DNA from 3 places in the Vibrio parahaemolyticus genome. Region 2 is predicted to be linked to each of the others. Evidence: riboswitches for the same ligand, from Rfam matches in the RefSeq annotation. Region 2 holds a riboswitch; each other region holds the start of a gene.

Region 1 (6,481 bases), on a different contig from region 2:
TGATGCGCTAGACACCACTTAGCGATAATCGAGCCACCACGCGAAACAATACCCGTCACTCGTTTCGCCGTCATTGGAACATAGCGAAGTAGTAAACCAGCATGGATAGTAAAGTAATCAACACCCTGCTCTGCTTGTTCGATTAACGTGTCGCGCATGACTTCCCAATTCAGGTTCTCAGCAATGCCATTTACTTTCTCCAAAGCCTGATACATAGGAACCGTACCAATTGGCACCGGGCTATTGCGTAAAATCCATTCGCGAGTTTCATGAATGTTACGGCCGGTAGAAAGGTCCATCACGGTATCGCCACCCCAGCGTGTCGCCCAGACAAGTTTTTCCACTTCTTCTTCGATTGAAGACGTGACCGATGAGTTACCAATATTGGCATTCACCTTAACTAAGAAGTTACGGCCAATAATCATTGGTTCAGATTCTGGATGATTGATATTCGAAGGAATGATGGCGCGACCTTCTGCGACTTCTTTACGAACGAATTCTGCAGTAATGTCTTTAGGTAGATTTGCACCGAAGCTTTGGCCGGGATGCTGCTGAGTCAGCACGTCATCGCGATATTGAGCGCGCCCCATGTTCTCACGCAGTGCAATGTATTCCATTTCCGGAGTAACAATGCCTTTGCGAGCATAGTGTAGTTGAGTGACGCATTTTCCGGCTTTAGCTCGTCGAATACGTGGTAAGTTGCCATAACGCAAATCATCTAAGGTTTCATCGTCAAGACGCTCTTTTGCGTAAACAGAGCTCACATCTTCAAGGATTTCAGTATCATTGCGTTCTTCAATCCACCCTTCTCTAAGCTTTGGTAAGCCACTGTAAAGGTCGATAGCGTAATCTGGATCGGTATACACACCAGAGGTGTCATAAACACGTACAGGCTCATTAGGCTCAAAAATTGGAGCCTCTTTGGTGCCACCAATTAGGCTATCAGCCAAAGAAATTTCACGCATTGGCACTCGGATGTCAGGACGAGAACCCTCTATATACACTTTGGTTGAGTTTGGGTACGGCTGTACCGAGAGAGTATCAATAAACTGTTTTGCTTCCAGTCTCGCTTGTTTGCGACTCGACATAGCATTTTTCCTTGCTTGTTATTCTAGATAAAAAGTATTGGGATAAAAATGCTTGGCGGATAGATGCGACAAGAGGTGTCGAATTATGGACGATTAGAGTTCAGGTGCTCACTCTTTGTCTATTACTGCATTCGACGTTTTGATAGGTTAGCCAGACGTTGTCTGGTGTAGGTATCTTCTCTTGTTCCCTTCGCAGATATTAATCTGATCAGGTTCAACGGATCCCGAATTAACGGTCTCAGCCTTATGGCACTCCGACAAGTGAAGCCAGTATATAAAAACGGCTTGGTTAAACCAAGCCGACCTGATTACATTTTCGTTACTTTTGCTAGCTACGCATCAATAATTGGAAACCGATCCAAGCCGCCGAGATACTCAGAACAACATTCAATAAGATGTTTAAACCCATTTTAAAGAACGCACCTTGCTGCATAAGCAGTACGTTATCCATAGAAAATGTTGAAAAGGTGGTAAGCGCACCGAGGAAGCCTAGACCAATCACTTGTCTCCATGGTTCAGTTGCTAATATTTCACTTTCAAATGCCGCAATGAGCAACCCCATGATGAAAGAGCCTACAACGTTAACAGTCAGCGTACCGTAAGGGAAACCTCGTCCGAAAAGTAAGACACAAAATTCAGACACTAAATATCGAGAACACGCACCGATTGCCCCACCGAGTGCGATAAAGCCTAAAATAGAAAACTGCCCCATAATTCCCCCAATAAGTTCTGATGATATTGTAATCAAAATCACTCAGCTATCGGTAACACAATCTTAGAATTCGACAATATAATCGCTTTAAAACCACTGAAATATTTAAAAGTTACAGGAGTCACTTTTACATACGTTCCAAGCAATTTTTCATAGGAAGAACCCTTACGGGAATTTGCCGTTTAGATAAACATATCTCGTTTAAGTACTACTTGAAGAAAATGCTGATTCGTTATGGATAGCCTCAATAATATCGACTTTAAAAAGCTCGCAAGTCAGCAAAAATCTATTCAGATGAAAATGAAATACTGGCCCTTGCTCAATTCAAAGATGGGCACTCACGCACACAAATCGCCAAGTTTCTCAAGGTAAGCCGAACCAGTGTCAATAAGTGGGTTCAGACCTTTCTTTAAGAAGGGACGAAAGAACGGCAAAGAAAAGCCAAGAAGAGGAAGACCACCACTCTTAACTTCCGAGCAAAGAGAATAGTTGAGCCAATACACAAAAGATAAAGCCAATGATACACAAGGCGAACGACTGACTGGTGCCGACATCCAGAAAGAATTTGGTCAGCACTACCACTCTGATTCTATCTATTACCTGCTCGATCACATGGGCTTTTCATGGATAACTTCCCGTTCCCCCCCCCAAACAATCTCAACTAACACAAGAGGATTTGAAAAATTCAAAATCGAAACGATCCTTAAAATCCCAGAAAATATAGCACCAGATTTGGGCAATAAAACACGACAACACGCTTATGGGCTAAAAAAGGAACTCGCCCAAGAGCCGTGAAGCAATAACAATTTGAGTATGCTTATCTGTTCGGTTCAGTCTGTCCCAAAAAAGGAATTAGTGAGGCTATCATTGTCCCTGGGTTAATAAAGACATCATGATAGAGCACTTAAAACAAATATTGGCAGTCACAGAGGAGGGACGTCACGCTGTCGTTGTAATGGATGGTGCAGGATGGCATACAGAAGAAATTGCCAATGACTTTAAAATGTCAGTGTCATCAAACTTTCGCCCTATTCTCCAGAGCCAAACCCTATCGAACAAGTATGGCGTTGGTTGAGGCAACGCGATTTAGCCAATCAATATTTTACTGATTACGACGACATCATCTCCAAAGTCTGCGATGCATAGAATCGGTTTTTGGATTGCTCCAAAAGAGTCACCAAAATACATTCGTAAAAGTGAGTAGACCTAACCAGTTAATTTTCCAGATTGGTATGACTTCTCTTGGAAGGGAAAATGACAGACTCTAACACGACAAAAGCCCTGCTATTTCTAGCAGGGCTTTCAAATAAGTGGCGGAGCGGACGGGACTCGAACCCGCGACCCCCGGCGTGACAGGCCGGTATTCTAACCAACTGAACTACCGCTCCGCACTGGTTAGACCTAAGTCTAAATTTAAAGCCTGGCGATGTCCTACTCTCACATGGGGAAACCCCACACTACCATCGGCGCTATTTCGTTTCACTTCTGAGTTCGGAATGGAGTCAGGTGGGTCCAAAACGCTATGGTCGCCAAGCAAATTCTTTAATTCGGAAAGCTGTTTTTGTGTTCTCTACACATTCAATTCTGTTCTTGCTTCGAGTCCATCAAAACCCCTTGGGTGTTGTATGGTTAAGCCTCACGGGCAATTAGTATCAGTTAGCTCAATGCCTCACAGCACTTACACACCTGACCTATCAACGTCGTAGTCTCCGACAACCCTTTAGGATACTTAAAGTATCAGGGAAGACTCATCTCAGGGCTCGCTTCCCGCTTAGATGCTTTCAGCGGTTATCGATTCCGAACTTAGCTACCGGGCAATGCGTCTGGCGACACAACCCGAACACCAGAGGTTCGTCCACTCCGGTCCTCTCGTACTAGGAGCAGCCCCCTTCAATCTTCCAACGCCCACGGCAGATAGGGACCGAACTGTCTCACGACGTTCTAAACCCAGCTCGCGTACCACTTTAAATGGCGAACAGCCATACCCTTGGGACCGACTTCAGCCCCAGGATGTGATGAGCCGACATCGAGGTGCCAAACACCGCCGTCGATATGAACTCTTGGGCGGTATCAGCCTGTTATCCCCGGAGTACCTTTTATCCGTTGAGCGATGGCCCTTCCATTCAGAACCACCGGATCACTATGACCTGCTTTCGCACCTGCTCGAATTGTCATTCTCGCAGTCAAGCGGGCTTATGCCATTGCACTAACCTCACGATGTCCAACCGTGATTAGCCCACCTTCGTGCTCCTCCGTTACTCTTTGGGAGGAGACCGCCCCAGTCAAACTACCCACCAGGCACTGTCCGCAACCCCGATTAGGGGTCGACGTTAGAACATCAACACTACAAGGGTGGTATTTCAAGGACGGCTCCACACATACTGGCGTACGTGCTTCAAAGCCTCCCACCTATCCTACACATGTAGGGTCAATGTTCAGTGCCAAGCTGTAGTAAAGGTTCACGGGGTCTTTCCGTCTAGCCGCGGGTACACTGCATCTTCACAGCGATTTCAATTTCACTGAGTCTCGGGTGGAGACAGCGTGGCCATCATTACGCCATTCGTGCAGGTCGGAACTTACCCGACAAGGAATTTCGCTACCTTAGGACCGTTATAGTTACGGCCGCCGTTTACCGGGGCTTCGATCAAGAGCTTCGACCGAAGTCTAACCCCATCAATTAACCTTCCGGCACCGGGCAGGCGTCACACCGTATACGTCATCTTACGATTTTGCACAGTGCTGTGTTTTTAATAAACAGTTGCAGCCACCTGGTATCTGCGACTCTCAATAGCTCCATCCGCAAGGGACTTCACCGTCGAGAGCGTACCTTCTCCCGAAGTTACGGTACCATTTTGCCTAGTTCCTTCACCCGAGTTCTCTCAAGCGCCTTGGTATTCTCTACCCGACCACCTGTGTCGGTTTGGGGTACGATTCCTTACAATCTGAAGCTTAGAGGCTTTTCCTGGAAGCATGGCATCAATGACTTCACACCCGTAGGTGCTCGACGTCGTGTCTCAGCCTTAAAAAGAGCCGGATTTACCTAACTCTTAAGCCTACGCACTTGAACCTGGACAACCGTCGCCAGGCCCACCTAGCCTTCTCCGTCCCCCCATCGCAATTGTAAGAAGTACGGGAATATTAACCCGTTTCCCATCGACTACGCCTTTCGGCCTCGCCTTAGGGGTCGACTTACCCTGCCCCGATTAACGTTGGACAGGAACCCTTGGTCTTCCGGCGAGGAGGTTTTTCACCCCCTTTATCGTTACTCATGTCAGCATTCGCACTTCTGATACGTCCAGCATGCGTTACCACACACCTTCAACCGCTTACAGAACGCTCCCCTACCCAATATACAAAAGTATATTGCCGCAGCTTCGGTTTACTACTTAGCCCCGTTACATCTTCCGCGCAGGCCGACTCGACCAGTGAGCTATTACGCTTTCTTTAAATGATGGCTGCTTCTAAGCCAACATCCTGGCTGTCTGAGCCTTCCCACATCGTTTCCCACTTAGTAGTAATTTGGGACCTTAGCTGGCGGTCTGGGTTGTTTCCCTCTCCACGACGGACGTTAGCACCCGCCGTGTGTCTCCCGGATAGTACTTACTGGTATTCGGAGTTTGCAAAGGGTTGGTAAGTCGGGATGACCCCCTAGCCTTAACAGTGCTCTACCCCCAGTAGTATTCGTCCGAGGCGCTACCTAAATAGCTTTCGGGGAGAACCAGCTATCTCCAGGTTTGATTGGCCTTTCACCCCTAGCCACAAGTCATCCGCTAATTTTTCAACATTAGTCGGTTCGGTCCTCCAGTTGATGTTACTCAACCTTCAACCTGCCCATGGCTAGATCACCTGGTTTCGGGTCTATATCCAGAGACTGAACGCCCAGTTAAGACTCGGTTTCCCTACGGCTCCCCTAGATGGTTAACCTTGCCACTGAATATAAGTCGCTGACCCATTATACAAAAGGTACGCAGTCACAGGACAAAGCCTGCTCCTACTGCTTGTACGTACACGGTTTCAGGTTCTATTTCACTCCCCTCACAGGGGTTCTTTTCGCCTTTCCCTCACGGTACTGGTTCACTATCGGTCAGTCAGTAGTATTTAGCCTTGGAGGATGGTCCCCCCATATTCAGACAGGATATCACGTGTCCCGCCCTACTCGATTTCACTGAACACACGTCGTCAACTACGGGACTATCACCCTGTATCGTCGGACTTTCCAGACCGTTCGTCTAACGCGTGTAAAGCTTAAGGGCTAGTCCAATTTCGCTCGCCGCTACTTTCGGAATCTCGGTTGATTTCTTTTCCTCGGGGTACTTAGATGTTTCAGTTCCCCCGGTTCGCCTCCTTACCCTATGTATTCAGGTAAGGATACGTGCTTATGCACGTGGGTTTCCCCATTCAGAAATCCCAGACTCAAATGGTTGTTACTACCTAATCTGGGCTTATCGCAAGTTACTACGTCTTTCATCGCCTCTGACTGCCAAGGCATCCACCGTGTACGCTTAGTCACTTAACCATACAACCCGAAGGAGTTTCGAGTTGATGAACAAGTCACCAAAGTTGTCTGCAATTTTTATACATGATGCAGACTCGATTTTGCCGGACTCAAATTCCAAGAACACTTGAATGTGTTATTTTGGTGTTTGTCTTAAAGACAAACATTGAGAACTTTACAAACAAC
Region 2 (6,481 bases):
CACCTTGCTCAAGCGCGAGGGACAGTTCAATTTTCTCATCGACCGATGTGGTATCGGCTTGCGCAATTTCTGCAACATCAGTGGTGATTTTGCTGTTTACGCAGCTGATGGTTTGATGTTCATCTTGCTTAGAAAAACGAGCACTTTGCAGCGCGTTGGTGAGCATCAAATCTAAACTTGGTTGCTCTAGTGATTCAGAATAACTGGTCGCGACACGGGCATCTTTAATGACTCGAACACCCAGCACTTGGCTTGAGCTGACTTTGTACTCATCCAGCTTGCCTTGGTTTGCTTTCAGCGAAAAGCTGCTGTTACGGTTCACAATCACGTCCGCTTCCGCACCTTGGCGTTTGGCTTCTGACAGGACATAATCAACCGCGTTAAGAAGTTGTTGTTCTTGGCTCATTAGTTACCGCCTCCTACCAGAATATTGTCCACTTTAAGGGTTGGTTGGCCGACTGTTGTAGGTACTGAGCCACTCACTGAACCACACATACCTGGAGCAAGTGCCATGTCCTTACCGACCATACTGATTTCTTTCAATACTTTAGGACCAGTGCTGATCAGTGTCGCCGCTTTCAAAGGCTTGGTAATTTTGCCATTTTCAATCAAATACGCTTCACGAACAGCGAAGTTAAATTCGCCCGTCCCAGGTTGAACGGAGCCACCACCCATCTTCTTGGCGTAAATACCGCGTTCGATTCCCGCAAGCATATCATCGAGTGAATGCTCGCCTTCTTCGATAAAGGTATTGCGCATGCGTGAGGTTGGTGCAAACTTGTAGTTCTGACGACGACCAGAGCCTGTTGGCTCGTAACCTGTCTTCATGCCGCCCATTTTGTCGACCATAAAGCTAGTTAGCTTACCGTCTTTGATCAGTTGGGTACGCTGCGTTGGCAAACCTTCGTCATCAACGTGGATTGAGCCCCATTCGTTGGTCATCGTGCCGTCATCTACTGCGTTTACTGCAGTATGAGCGATCATCTCACCCATTTTGTCGTGGAATACCGACGCCTTCTTCGCAACCGAAGTGGTTTCTAGCAGGTGGCCACACGCTTCGTGGAAGATAACGCCGCCAAAGCCGTTACCAATTACCACAGGCATTTCACCCGATGGACAAGCATCCGCGCCCAATTTCACCAGCGCTTGCTGCGCGATAGTTTGACCCAGCTCTTTCGCATCGATCTGCTCACTGAATTCCCAACCAGCAAGTGCCCCCGGGCCTTCCATGCCAGAAGATTGCTCATTGCCTTTCTGGGCAACTGTGTTACCCGCAACACGAATGTAGTGACGCGTATCGTCTACATGCAAACCTTCTGAGTTGAAGATAGACACTTGCTGCTCGCGCTGAAGCACACTACCAATGAACTGGCTGATGTATTCACTTTCTGCACGCGCAGCTTGGTCAACTTTCAATAGAAATGCGATTTTTGAATCTAGGTTAGCATCCTTACTTAGCGGCATGCTGCAACCATGTTGGATTGGGTATCGGTTCAAATTCAAAGAACCCGCTGACGCGATTTGCTCACGCTTGTCTTTCGCTGCAAGCAGTGATGTCACGCGTTTTAGTTCGGTTTCGTCCGTGCTGTTGGTGTAACCGTAAAGCACTTTGTGACCGAAGAAGAGGCGAATACCGATACCAAAATCGATACCTGAATTTACATTATCCACCTCACCAGATGCGATCTGGACGGTGTTGGTTTGGTGATGTTCAACGAATAGCTCAGCGAAATCAGCTCCTAAAAAGAGAGCATGATCGATCACTGCCTTCGCTGTTACAGAATTAAGCATGAAGTCTCCTTGCTCGATGATCGTCTTAGCCTTCCTAAATAACTTCCGATAAATTCCGTAAAGTTAAATTGGCAACGCGTTAAATCTTAACAGTTTTTTAACCTTGTTTTATGCTAATCCTTGCCAAAAGAGACCACGACTCTTTATTTAATATTCCAGTTTCTGCTCTTTCATCAGAGCGTTGCACTGGAAAATTCCGCGCAACAAAGTATTAAGAAGCTTACTCTATCCCTCACTTCGCATAATTGAATACTCAATAATAATTACTCTCAAAAAACGTATCTCTTGAGTTAGCGTCCTGTTATCATCCGAGCGAAATAGTCGGGGGGCCACGTGATAAGCGTAGGCTGAGATCGAAATTCGAGACCCGTTGAACCTGATTCAGTTAGCACTGACGTAGGGAACTATGCACACTTTGCCTTTCGCCGCCTCTCTTTGGCGAGTGAAACGATCGAACAATCGATCTGCCCACAGCGGTCAAAGTCAGTTCCTATACGTCTTGTAATAGGAGCGACCATGACACAGCAATCACAGCCTTATTCACATCAGACGCCAGCCTTACCTACCCCTATCGTATTGACCATCGCAGGCTCCGACAGTGGCGGCGGCGCAGGTATTCAAGCAGACATCAAAGCGATGTCGGCAACAGGCAGTTTTGCATGCTCGGTCATTACCGCCATCACTTCGCAAAACACACAAGGCGTTTCTGCCATTTTCCCTATCCCACTTGATCACGTTGAAAGCCAACTCGATGCGGTGTTTACCGATCTCAATATTGTGGCGGTAAAAGTCGGCATGCTGGCGGATTCGAACATCATCAAAGTGGTGGCCAGCAAGATCAGACAGTACCAGCCTAAACATCTTGTGATAGATCCCGTCATGGTCGCCACCAGCGGCGATTTGCTACTTGAGCAATCAGCAATCAGCACATTAAAAGAAGAACTAATTCCTCTGGCAGACATCATCACTCCTAACCTGCCAGAGGGTGCAGCACTGACAGGTAAGCCTGTACCTCAATCTGAGGCAGAAATGAGTGACATGATTGACGACCTTCGTGCGCTTGGTGCCAAAGCCATTCTGCTCAAAGGCGGTCACCTTGTAGAAGATGAAAACAGCAACGATCTGCTGATCATGCAAAACAGTGTCGAGTTAATCAGCGCCAAGCGTTTTCCGACCCAAAACACCCACGGTACGGGCTGTACACTGTCTTCCGCTATTGCGTCTTACCTTGGTCAAGGCAACAACCTGCACAAAGCTGTGCATTTAGGAAAACAGTACATCAGCCAAGCCATCGCTCATGCGGATGAATTGGAAGTGGGGAAAGGTCACGGACCAGTACATCACTTCTTTGCGGGTCATACCTATGTTCGCTAACGCGATTGGCATTCAGCTTTCCGACGCCAGTTTGCAATACAAAGACAGCCAAACACCGACTTTAGCGAAAGTGAACATGGTCATTCCTATCGGTCGATGGACGGTATTACTCGGGCGAAGTGGCTGCGGAAAAACCACGATATTGCGTTACTTAGCTGGCCTACTGGATGACCAAGTTGACTGGCATGGCGAACTCATCACAACCGATGGCGCCGCACTGCATGACCGTGTCGCTTACATGGCTCAGCAGGATTTATTGCTACCGTGGCTTAACGTGCTGGATAACGTCTGCCTCAGCTCGCGCTTTTCTCACGCCTACTCAAATTCAGCGGATGAGAAACAACGCGCTCTCAACTTGTTAGAGCACGTTGGGTTGGCAGATTACGCTTACGCCAAACCCGCTCAACTCTCTGGAGGTATGCGACAGCGCGTAGCCCTTGCTCGCACTCTGATGCAAGACAAGCCTTTGGTTTTGATGGATGAACCTTTCTCAGCATTGGACGCCGTGACTCGCCACAAATTGCAAACTCTCTCTGCCGAGTTACTAAAGGACAAAACCGTTGTCTTGATTACGCACGATCCACAAGAAGCAGTGCGATTGGCACACCAACTCTATGTGTTGCAAGGCACGCCTGCTCAAGCACTGCACCTTGATGTACCTGATTCGCCACCACCTCGCCTACTTGATGGAGAATGCGCAACATTGCAGCAAGCGATTTTGGATCAGTTGGAGAAAGACTATGAGTGATATGACTCAGTACAACTCCGTTTCGGCGCGTATTAGTAAAAAGGAACGCGTAACTCATCCGGCGTTGCGTCTGCTGATCAGCGCAGCGGTGATCTTAGGTTTGTGGCAACTCATTGTAGTGGTGTTTGACATGCCAAACTTCATCTTGCCTTCGCCAATTGAAGTATTGGATAGATTAATCACTCGATACGACGTGCTACTCAAACACACTTGGGTCACTGCACAAGAGATCCTACTTGGCCTCGCACTCGGCTTATCGATGGGTTTGCTATTCGCTTTGCAAATGCTGATGTTCGAGCCGCTCAAACGCTGGCTATTGCCGATTCTTATCGCTAGCCAAGCAATTCCAGTATTTGCTATCGCGCCAGTGCTCATGCTTTGGCTGGGTTACGGCATTGCATCGAAAGTAGTAATGGCGGCGATCATCATCTTTTTCCCCGTCACGACATGCTGCTACGACGGTTTACGCAATACACCAACTGGTTACCTCGATCTTGCCAAAACCATGGGCGCATCGAAATGGCAATTACTGCGCCATATTCAACTACCTGCCGCCCTGCCAACGTTAGCGTCTGGTATTCGTGTTGCCGTGGTTATTGCGCCGATTGGTGCCGTGGTAGGTGAATGGGTCGGCTCAAGTGAGGGCTTGGGCTATCTGATGCTGCAAGCCAACGCTCGCATGATCATCGATGAGATGTTCGCGGCACTGTTTATTCTCGCCGCGCTGTCTATCGCACTCTATTTCACCACTGACAAATTACTGAAAAAAGCCATTCCCTGGGAAAACAAATAGGGAAAGAAAAAGGAAGAACCCCGTGAATAAAAACAAACTCATGAGCGCTGCTACTCTGCTCGCTTCAATGGTTTCAACTAACGTACTTGCTGCCGAAAAAGAGCTTACTTTAATGCTGGATTGGTTCGTTAACCCGAACCATGGCCCTATCGTGATCGCACAAGAGCGCGGCTACTTTAAACAGCAAGGTTTGAAGGTCAATATCCAAGAACCCGCCGACCCAAGCACACCACCCAAACTAGTTGCGGCTGGCAAAGTCGATATGGCGATTTCATACCAGCCGAGCTTAACCATCGACGTAGCGGCTGGCTTGCCATTAATTCGCTCTGCGACCTTGATTGCTACCCCCCTCAACACATTGATGGTGTTGGACAACGGCAAGAACGACAACCTTGGCGACCTTAAAGGCAAGAAGATCGGTATTGCGATCGCAGGTAACGAAGAGGCGACAATCGGCACCATGCTTGCGCAGGAGAACGTGAAGTTTTCTGACGTGCAAATCATCAACGTCGGTTGGGCACTCTCTTCCTCTCTCGCATCCGGTAAAGTAGACGCTATTTGGGGCGGCTTGCGCAACTTCGAAACCAACCAACTTGCGCTAGAAGGCTACAAAGCCAAAGCCTTCTTCCCAGAAGAGCACGGCGTACCAGCGTATGACGAACTGGTGTTTGTGGCGAATGCAAAAACCTACGACAAAGCCGCTATCAAAGCGTTCAACAAAGCGCTGGAGCAAGCGACCACTTACATCGTCAACCATCCGAAAGAGTCCTGGAAAGAGTTTGTAGCTTACTCACCAGACACGCTAAACAACGAGCTCAACCAACGCGCTTGGAATGACACGTTAACTCGTTTCGCGCTTCGCCCATCGGCAGTTGACCTAAAACGCTACGACGATTACGCCGAGTTCATGTACTCACAAAAAATCATCGAAACGCTACCAAAAGCAAAAGATTACGTACCGAGCTTTGACTAATTACGAGGCTGCCCCATTATGAAATACCAAGATTTGATCGACGCTTGCCGCCAAGATTGGCAAGAATACACCGAGCATGCCTTCGTGCAGCAATTAGCCAAAGGCACACTGGCTCAACCTTGTTTTCTGCATTACTTGAAGCAAGATTTCTTATTCCTAAAACAGTACGCGCGAGCTTATGCGCTAGCAATCTACAAAGCACGTACGTTAGACGACATGCGCCGCGCACTACCAAGCGTACATGCGCTTTTAGATTCAGAGATTACCCACCATGTTACCTACTGCGGCCAGTGGGGATTAACGGAATCGGATCTCGAAAACGAGCCGGAAGATTTTGGCACGGTGGCTTACACGCGCTACGTATTGGATGCGGGAATGACGGGCGACTTAGTTGACTTGTATGCCGCGCTCGCCCCTTGCTCCATCGGCTACGCCGTCATTGGTAAAATGCTGATTGAAGATGAAAACACGGTATTCGAAGGCAATCCTTACGCAAGTTGGATTAACTTGTACGGCGGTGAAGAGTTCCAATCTGGCGTGGCAAGTGGGGCCGAACACTTTAACCAGTTGCTGGCTGAAATCGACATCCACAGCCAGCGCGGTCAAAACCTGATTCAGGTCTTCAAAACCGCAACGCGTATGGAAGTGGCGTTTTGGCAACAAGGTCTAAACGCGCAATAAGGTTAATTGGAGAATCTCATGTTAATAGAACAAATAACTCAAGCATTAACCGCAGTGCGTCAGCAAAAGCCTTTAGTCGTGAACATTACCAACTACGTGGTGATGAACAACACGGCGAACG
Region 3 (6,481 bases), on a different contig from region 2:
ACATCTTGAATGTGTTCATACTCTTTAGAGATTTTAGAGTGCGGTACGGCAACGACTTTGGCATCTTCGCCCGATTCATCCGTCATCTTCAAAACGCCAACAGGTCGGCAGCGAATAACAGAACCTGGCATGAGTGGGTATGGCGTTGGGACAAGGACATCTACTGGATCACCATCAAGCGAAAGAGTGTTGTTCACGTAACCGTAGTTACATGGGTAAAACATTGGCGCAGACATGAAACGGTCGACAAATACAGCACCAGAGTCTTTATCTACTTCGTATTTGATAGGGTCTGCATTGGCAGGGATTTCGATAACGACGTAAATATCTTCAGGTAGCGATTTACCTGCTGGTACATGGTTTAGGCTCATTTGAATATTCCTTTTCATTGAGGATGAGTAGCCAGAAGATCGCCCTCATCTATGATTAATTCGCATTTCACTTTAGCGACAAAAACGCGGCAGGTAAACACCTGCCGCGTTGGACAAAGGTCTGAGATTATTCTTCGTCGCGGTGCAGTTCAAGGAACTCTTCAACTTTGCGAACCATGTTCTTCGAACCCACAAAGAAAGGTACACGCTGGTGTAGCTCAGTCGGTTTGATGTCCATGATGCGATTCACGCCATCTGATGCAATGCCGCCCGCTTGTTCGATGAGAAATGCCATTGGGTTGCATTCGTAAAGCAGGCGAAGTTTGCCTTGTGGGTGACTTTGCGTACTTGGGTAAAGGTAGATGCCACCTTTAAGCAGGTTGCGATGGAAATCCGCCACCAAAGAACCAATGTAGCGAGAGGTGTATGGACGACCGTCTTCAGGCACATTCTCTTGGCAGTATTTGATATACTTTTTCACACCTTGTGGGAAACGAATGTAGTTACCTTCGTTGATGGAGTAGATCTTACCATCTTCAGGAATCATCATGTTTTCATGAGATAGGCAGAAGCTGCCGATGGAAGGGTCGTAAGTAAAGCCGTTTACGCCGTTACCTGTGGTGTACACCAACATCGTTGATGAACCGTAAATTACGTAACCTGCTGCAACTTGCTTATGACCTGGCTGAAGGAAATCTTCTTCTGTCGCGGGTGTGCCAATAGGCGAAACACGGCGATAAATAGAGAAGATAGTACCGACAGATACGTTTACGTCGATATTCGAAGAACCATCAAGTGGGTCCATCAATACAACATACTTTGCGTTTTGGTTGAGTTCTTTGTTGAACGCAACCGCTTCATCTTCTTCTTCACTGGCAACGCCACAAACTTGGTCACGAGCTTCAAGCGCCGCTTTAAATTTGTCGTTCGCGTACACGTCTAGCTTTTGCTGTGCTTCGCCTTGGACATTTTCCGTGCCGACAGCGCCAGTGATATCACCAAGACCTGCTGCGTTGATTTCACGGTTAACGATTTTTGCAGCTAAACGAATGGATGCTAAAAGAGATGAGAGATCACCGCTAGCGTGGGGGAAATCCGCTTGTTTTTCAACAATGAATTCGCCTAGGGTGCGCATTCCTGACATGGTTAATCCTTACATTTACATTTCATTGGGGGTGTTGCGCAACGGGCATCTCTTTATGGATGTTAAACGTTTGCGCCAGATGTAATTTTAAGTCGTGGATCTTTTTAATGGTAATGAAGTAACTGTCTGAGATCTCAATTTATTTGTCTGCTCAAATCAGGGATTCATTCGCAGGTCAGAGCGCTGTACAGTCTCTGTTCAACCTTGTCATATTTGTGAAAGGGACTGCAAGAAGAAGGCTAAAGTCACTCGCTTTTCTGGTCGTTATCGCGATAATGAAGGCATCAAAGAACGCATTACAAGGTTTAGTTTATGCACATTCATATCTTGGGTATCTGTGGCACGTTTATGGGCGGCGCAGCAATTTTAGCGCGTCAATTAGGGCATAAAGTGACGGGTTCTGATGCCAATGTTTACCCACCGATGAGCACATTGCTAGAGTCTCAAGGTATTGAAATTATTGAAGGCTTCGACCCGTCTCAACTCGATCCTCAACCTGACCTTGTGGTGATTGGTAACGCGATGAGCCGTGGCAATCCGTGTGTTGAGCATGTACTTAATAGCAACATGCGTTACACCTCAGGACCACAATGGCTGAACGAATTTTTACTGCATGACCGTTGGGTGCTGGCTGTCTCCGGCACACACGGCAAAACGACCACTTCGAGCATGCTGGCGTGGATACTCGAAGACTGTGGTTATCAACCTGGTTTCCTCGTTGGTGGCGTGTTGGGTAACTTCGGTGTGTCGGCTCGTTTGGGCGAAAGCATGTTTTTTGTTGTTGAAGCGGACGAATATGACAGTGCTTTTTTCGATAAGCGTTCTAAGTTTGTGCATTACCATCCTCGCACTTTAATCATGAACAACCTTGAGTTCGATCATGCTGACATCTTCGATGATCTAGAAGCGATCAAGCGCCAATTCCATCATTTAGTACGAACGGTACCGGGCAATGGTTTGATCTTAGCACCGAAGCAGGATCAAGCTTTGGCGGATGTATTAGAGCGTGGCTGTTGGACGGAAAAACAGTTCTCTGGTGAGGATGGTGACTGGCAAGCGCACAAATTAGTGCTTGATGGCTCAAAATTTGAAGTTGCTTTGCAAGGCGAGAAGGTCGGTACCGTCGAATGGGATTTGGTGGGTGACCACAATGTGGATAATGCACTGATGGCGATCGCTGCCGCACGACACGTTGGTGTAACGCCAGAACTTGCTTGTCAGGCGTTGGGTCGTTTTATCAACACTAAGCGTCGTTTAGAGCTCAAAGGTGAAGAACAAGGCATCACGGTTTACGATGATTTCGCGCATCACCCTACGGCAATTGAACTGACACTGGGCGGTTTGCGTAACAAAGTGGGTGAAAAACGTATCCTTGCTGTATTGGAACCTCGCTCTGCCACCATGAAGCGTGGTGTTCATAAGAATACTCTCGCGGCTTCGCTACACAGCGCAGATGAAGTGTTCTTATTCCAGCCAGACAACATCGAATGGTCGGTGCAAGACATTGCTGATCAATGCAAGCAGCCAGCGTTTGTCGATGCCGATATAGATAACTTTGTGGCTAAAATTGTCGAACGTGCTCAGCCTGGAGACCAAATTCTGGTAATGAGTAACGGTGGCTTTGGTGGTATTCACGGAAAACTTCTTGAGCAGTTAAAACTAAAAGCCTGATTGATATGCACAACAAAATACAACCCTCTCAGAAAAAAGCCATCACGTTGGCATTAACGGGTGCCTCTGGTGCTCCTTATGGCCTTCGTCTTTTAGAATGTTTGGTCGCGGCGGATTATCATGTCTACGTTCTGATTTCTTCGGCGGCTCGCGTTGTGATGGCAACAGAGCACAACCTTAAGCTGCCAAGTGGGCCAGACGCCGCAAAGCAAGCGCTGGTGGAACATCTCAACTGTGATCCAAATAACATCACTGTTTGTGGTAAAGATGACTGGTTCTCACCGGTAGCGTCTGGCTCAGCGGCACCAAAGCAAATGGTGGTTTGCCCATGTTCAGCAGGAAGTGTTGCGGCGATCGCGCATGGCATGTCGGACAACTTGATCGAACGGGCGGCTGATGTGGTAATGAAAGAACGCGGGCAACTGTTGCTCGTGGTTCGTGAAACGCCATTTTCAACGCTGCATCTTGAGAACATGCACAAGCTATCGCAAATGGGCGTCACCATCATGCCAGCGGCCCCGGGCTTCTACCATCAGCCAAAGAGCATTGAAGACTTAGTGGATTTTATGGTGGCGAGAATTCTCGACCACTTAGGTATTGAGCAAGGTTTAGTGCCTCGTTGGGGCTATGACCAGCGCTCGTGAGCTGATTGTGTAACCACTCAAATACCTTTACAATCCATCCAACTCATCGGGGAGCAAACCCATTTTGCATTGAGTCAATCAATGCATTTGGGCGCTGAGACCTAAGTGCTTTACTAGGGACCCGTATTACCTGAACCAGATAATGCTGGCGTAGGAATTGAGTCTGGATATTGGAAATCCTTAATAGCCGCCTCAAACCCTGTGCCGCTCAACTTATTTCTCTGAAATACTCATGGAGAGCGAGCAGTGAAAACCACTCTAAATCTGATTGCCCTAGCTGCAATCACTTCTACTTCAGCGTTTGCCGCTGAAAACACATTAACCATCTATACCTACGACTCTTTTGCCGCAGATTGGGGGCCGGGTCCTAAAATCGAGCAAGCTTTTGAAGCAAAATGTGGCTGTGACGTTAACTTCGTAGCGTTGGACGATGGTGTGTCGATCCTGAATCGTCTTCGTCTTGAAGGCGGTAATAGTAAAGCCGACATCGTGTTAGGTTTGGATAACAACCTGATGGCAGAAGCGAAGAAAACCGGTCTGCTTACCGAGCACAATGTGGATACGGCCAACACAGTGTTACCAAACGGTTGGAGCGATACGACGTTTGTACCGTACGATTACGGCTACTTCGCGTTTGTGTACAACAAAGAGAAACTGGCTAATCCGCCGAAAAGCATGAAAGAGCTGGTGGAAACGCGCGACGATTTGAAAGTGATTTATCAAGATCCGCGTACGTCAACGCCGGGCCAAGGTTTGATGCTGTGGATGAAATCCATTTATGGCGACGATGTGACGCAAGCGTGGCAGAAGCTAGCAAGCAAAACCGTAACGGTCACGAAAGGTTGGTCAGAAGCGTATTCCATGTTCCTTAACGGCGAGTCGGACTTGGTGCTTTCTTATACCACGTCACCTGCGTACCACTTAATTGCGGAAAACGATTCAAAGTTTGCGACGGCGAATTTTGCTGAAGGCCACTACATGCAAGTTGAAGTAGCCGCCAAAGTGAAAGGGTCAAAAAATTCAGAACTTGCTGATCAGTTTATGAATTTCATTTTAAGTGATGAGTTCCAATCAGCGATGCCAACGGGCAACTGGATGTACCCAGTTACTGACGTTGAGTTACCTAAAGGTTTTGAAACCTTGAGTGTTCCAAGCAAGTCGTTGAGCTTTAGTGCTGATGAAGTGGCAAAAATGCGTAAGTCTTGGATTCGCGAATGGCAAAGCGCACTGACGTTTTAGCTGACGTTTCCTCCCTCATCTAAATGAGATAGGTTTTACCTTTGAATTCTGTTCCAAAAATAGGTTTAGGGGTCGCGATGATCATCGCGACCTTTGTTATTTCTGCCCTAGGTGCTTTGATTGTTCAAGCCCCTTCACTTTATGTGTCTGTGGTATGGGACGACCCGTATTATCAACATGTCACCAAGTTCAGCTTTTACCAAGCTTTTCTTTCCACACTGCTCAGTGTTGGTTTTGCCATTCCAGTTGCGCACGCACTTTCGCGTCGCCAATTTTGGGGTAAATCATTACTGCTTAAGCTATTTGCATCGACACTGGTTTTGCCGGTTTTGGTTGGTGTTTTTGGGCTATTAGCGATTTATGGCAACAGCGGTTTGTTAGCGCAGTGGCTGCAAGGTTTCGACACCAAAATCCCATTTTCTATTTATGGTTTGAATGGCATCTTACTTGCCCATGTGTTCTTTAATTTACCTTACGCGGCACGCTTGCTGCTGCAAGCCTTGGAGTCTATCCCTGCTGAGCAACACAAGCTGTGTGCGCATCTTGGTATGAGCCATTGGGATAAGTTTCGCTGGGTGGAGTGGCCGCGTTTAAGGCAGCAACTTCCTCACGTTTGTGGCTTGGTATTTATGTTGTGCTTCACCAGTTTTGCCACTGTGATGGCGCTGGGTGGCGGGCCAAAATCCACCACTATTGAGCTAGCCATCTATCAAGCGATTAAGTTTGATTTTGATTTGCAAGCTGGTGCGTTATTAGCGTTGTGGCAGATGCTGTTGTGTGGACTACTTGCGATTGGAGTACAGAAGTTAACAAAGCCTGTTGCTATCAGTGCTGGCAGCACATCGGTACAGCAATTTTTAACGAAGGATCATGGGTGGTCAAAAGCATGGGATAGCTTTTGGATCATAGGTGCCTTTTTACTGGTGATACCGCCGTTACTGATGGTGTTACTGAGTGGTATCAACCAACAAGTTTGGACGGTGTTAACCGATGAACGTTTTTGGTCTGCGTTATCTAACTCGCTCAAAGTTGCAGGGTTAGCCAGTGCGCTTGCGGTCGCTGCGGGAGTGTCTATATTGTTGACCAGTCGCCGTTGGCGTTTGCAGTATAAAAACACGCGAGCTGATCAAATAGAGTTAATCGGTACCATTATTCTAGTGACGCCGGGGCTGGTGATTAGCACTGGCCTATTCTTACTACTGCGATCATTTACCGATGTTTTTAGCTTGGCGTTTTTTGTCGTGATTTTGGTGAATGGTTTGATGGCTTTGCCTTACGTGATCAAAACGCTAGCGCAACCGATGCTGCACATTGAGCAACAGTATCAGTATGTCTGTGCCAGCTTAGGCATGCGTGGCTGGCAACGATTTAAAGTGGTGGAGTGGCAGGCGCTGCGCAAGCCGTTTGCACAT

What was found. Region 2 has a riboswitch for thiamine pyrophosphate ahead of thiD (bifunctional hydroxymethylpyrimidine kinase/phosphomethylpyrimidine kinase). Riboswitches for the same ligand answer to the same signal wherever they lie in the genome.
Positions count from the first base shown of each region.
Region 1: it holds a riboswitch for thiamine pyrophosphate, as region 2 does, so the genes downstream of both, thiC (phosphomethylpyrimidine synthase ThiC) here and thiD (bifunctional hydroxymethylpyrimidine kinase/phosphomethylpyrimidine kinase) in region 2, are expected to answer to the same signal.
Region 3: it holds a riboswitch for thiamine pyrophosphate, as region 2 does, so the genes downstream of both, thiB (thiamine ABC transporter substrate binding subunit) here and thiD (bifunctional hydroxymethylpyrimidine kinase/phosphomethylpyrimidine kinase) in region 2, are expected to answer to the same signal.

Region 1 covers NZ_UHIL01000001.1:156,686-163,166, forward strand. The annotation lists gene thiC (phosphomethylpyrimidine synthase ThiC) at 1-1,088, opposite strand, end outside; TPP riboswitch at 1,257-1,355, opposite strand; gene crcB (fluoride efflux transporter CrcB) at 1,417-1,800, opposite strand; gene DYB02_RS26060 (hypothetical protein) at 2,151-2,213, shown strand; gene DYB02_RS25855 (winged helix-turn-helix domain-containing protein) at 2,290-2,595, shown strand; gene DYB02_RS26065 (transposase) at 2,815-2,946, shown strand; tRNA gene DYB02_RS00860 (tRNA-Asp) at 3,112-3,188, opposite strand; rRNA gene rrf (5S ribosomal RNA) at 3,219-3,334, opposite strand; rRNA gene DYB02_RS00870 (23S ribosomal RNA) at 3,426-6,316, opposite strand.
Region 2 covers NZ_UHIL01000002.1:859,571-866,051, reverse strand. The annotation lists gene DYB02_RS20880 (TldD/PmbA family protein) at 1-406, opposite strand, end outside; gene DYB02_RS20875 (TldD/PmbA family protein) at 406-1,791, opposite strand; TPP riboswitch at 2,104-2,211, shown strand; gene thiD (bifunctional hydroxymethylpyrimidine kinase/phosphomethylpyrimidine kinase) at 2,308-3,165, shown strand; gene DYB02_RS20860 (ABC transporter ATP-binding protein) at 3,155-3,913, shown strand; gene DYB02_RS20855 (ABC transporter permease) at 3,906-4,706, shown strand; gene DYB02_RS20850 (ABC transporter substrate-binding protein) at 4,729-5,679, shown strand; gene tenA (thiaminase II) at 5,698-6,360, shown strand; gene thiM (hydroxyethylthiazole kinase) at 6,379-6,481, shown strand, end outside.
Region 3 covers NZ_UHIL01000001.1:531,874-538,354, forward strand. The annotation lists gene ppa (inorganic diphosphatase) at 1-371, opposite strand, end outside; gene fbp (class 1 fructose-bisphosphatase) at 499-1,515, opposite strand; gene mpl (UDP-N-acetylmuramate:L-alanyl-gamma-D-glutamyl-meso-diaminopimelate ligase) at 1,828-3,186, shown strand; gene DYB02_RS02860 (flavin prenyltransferase UbiX) at 3,192-3,830, shown strand; TPP riboswitch at 3,868-4,004, shown strand; gene thiB (thiamine ABC transporter substrate binding subunit) at 4,077-5,069, shown strand; gene thiP (thiamine/thiamine pyrophosphate ABC transporter permease ThiP) at 5,111-6,481, shown strand, end outside.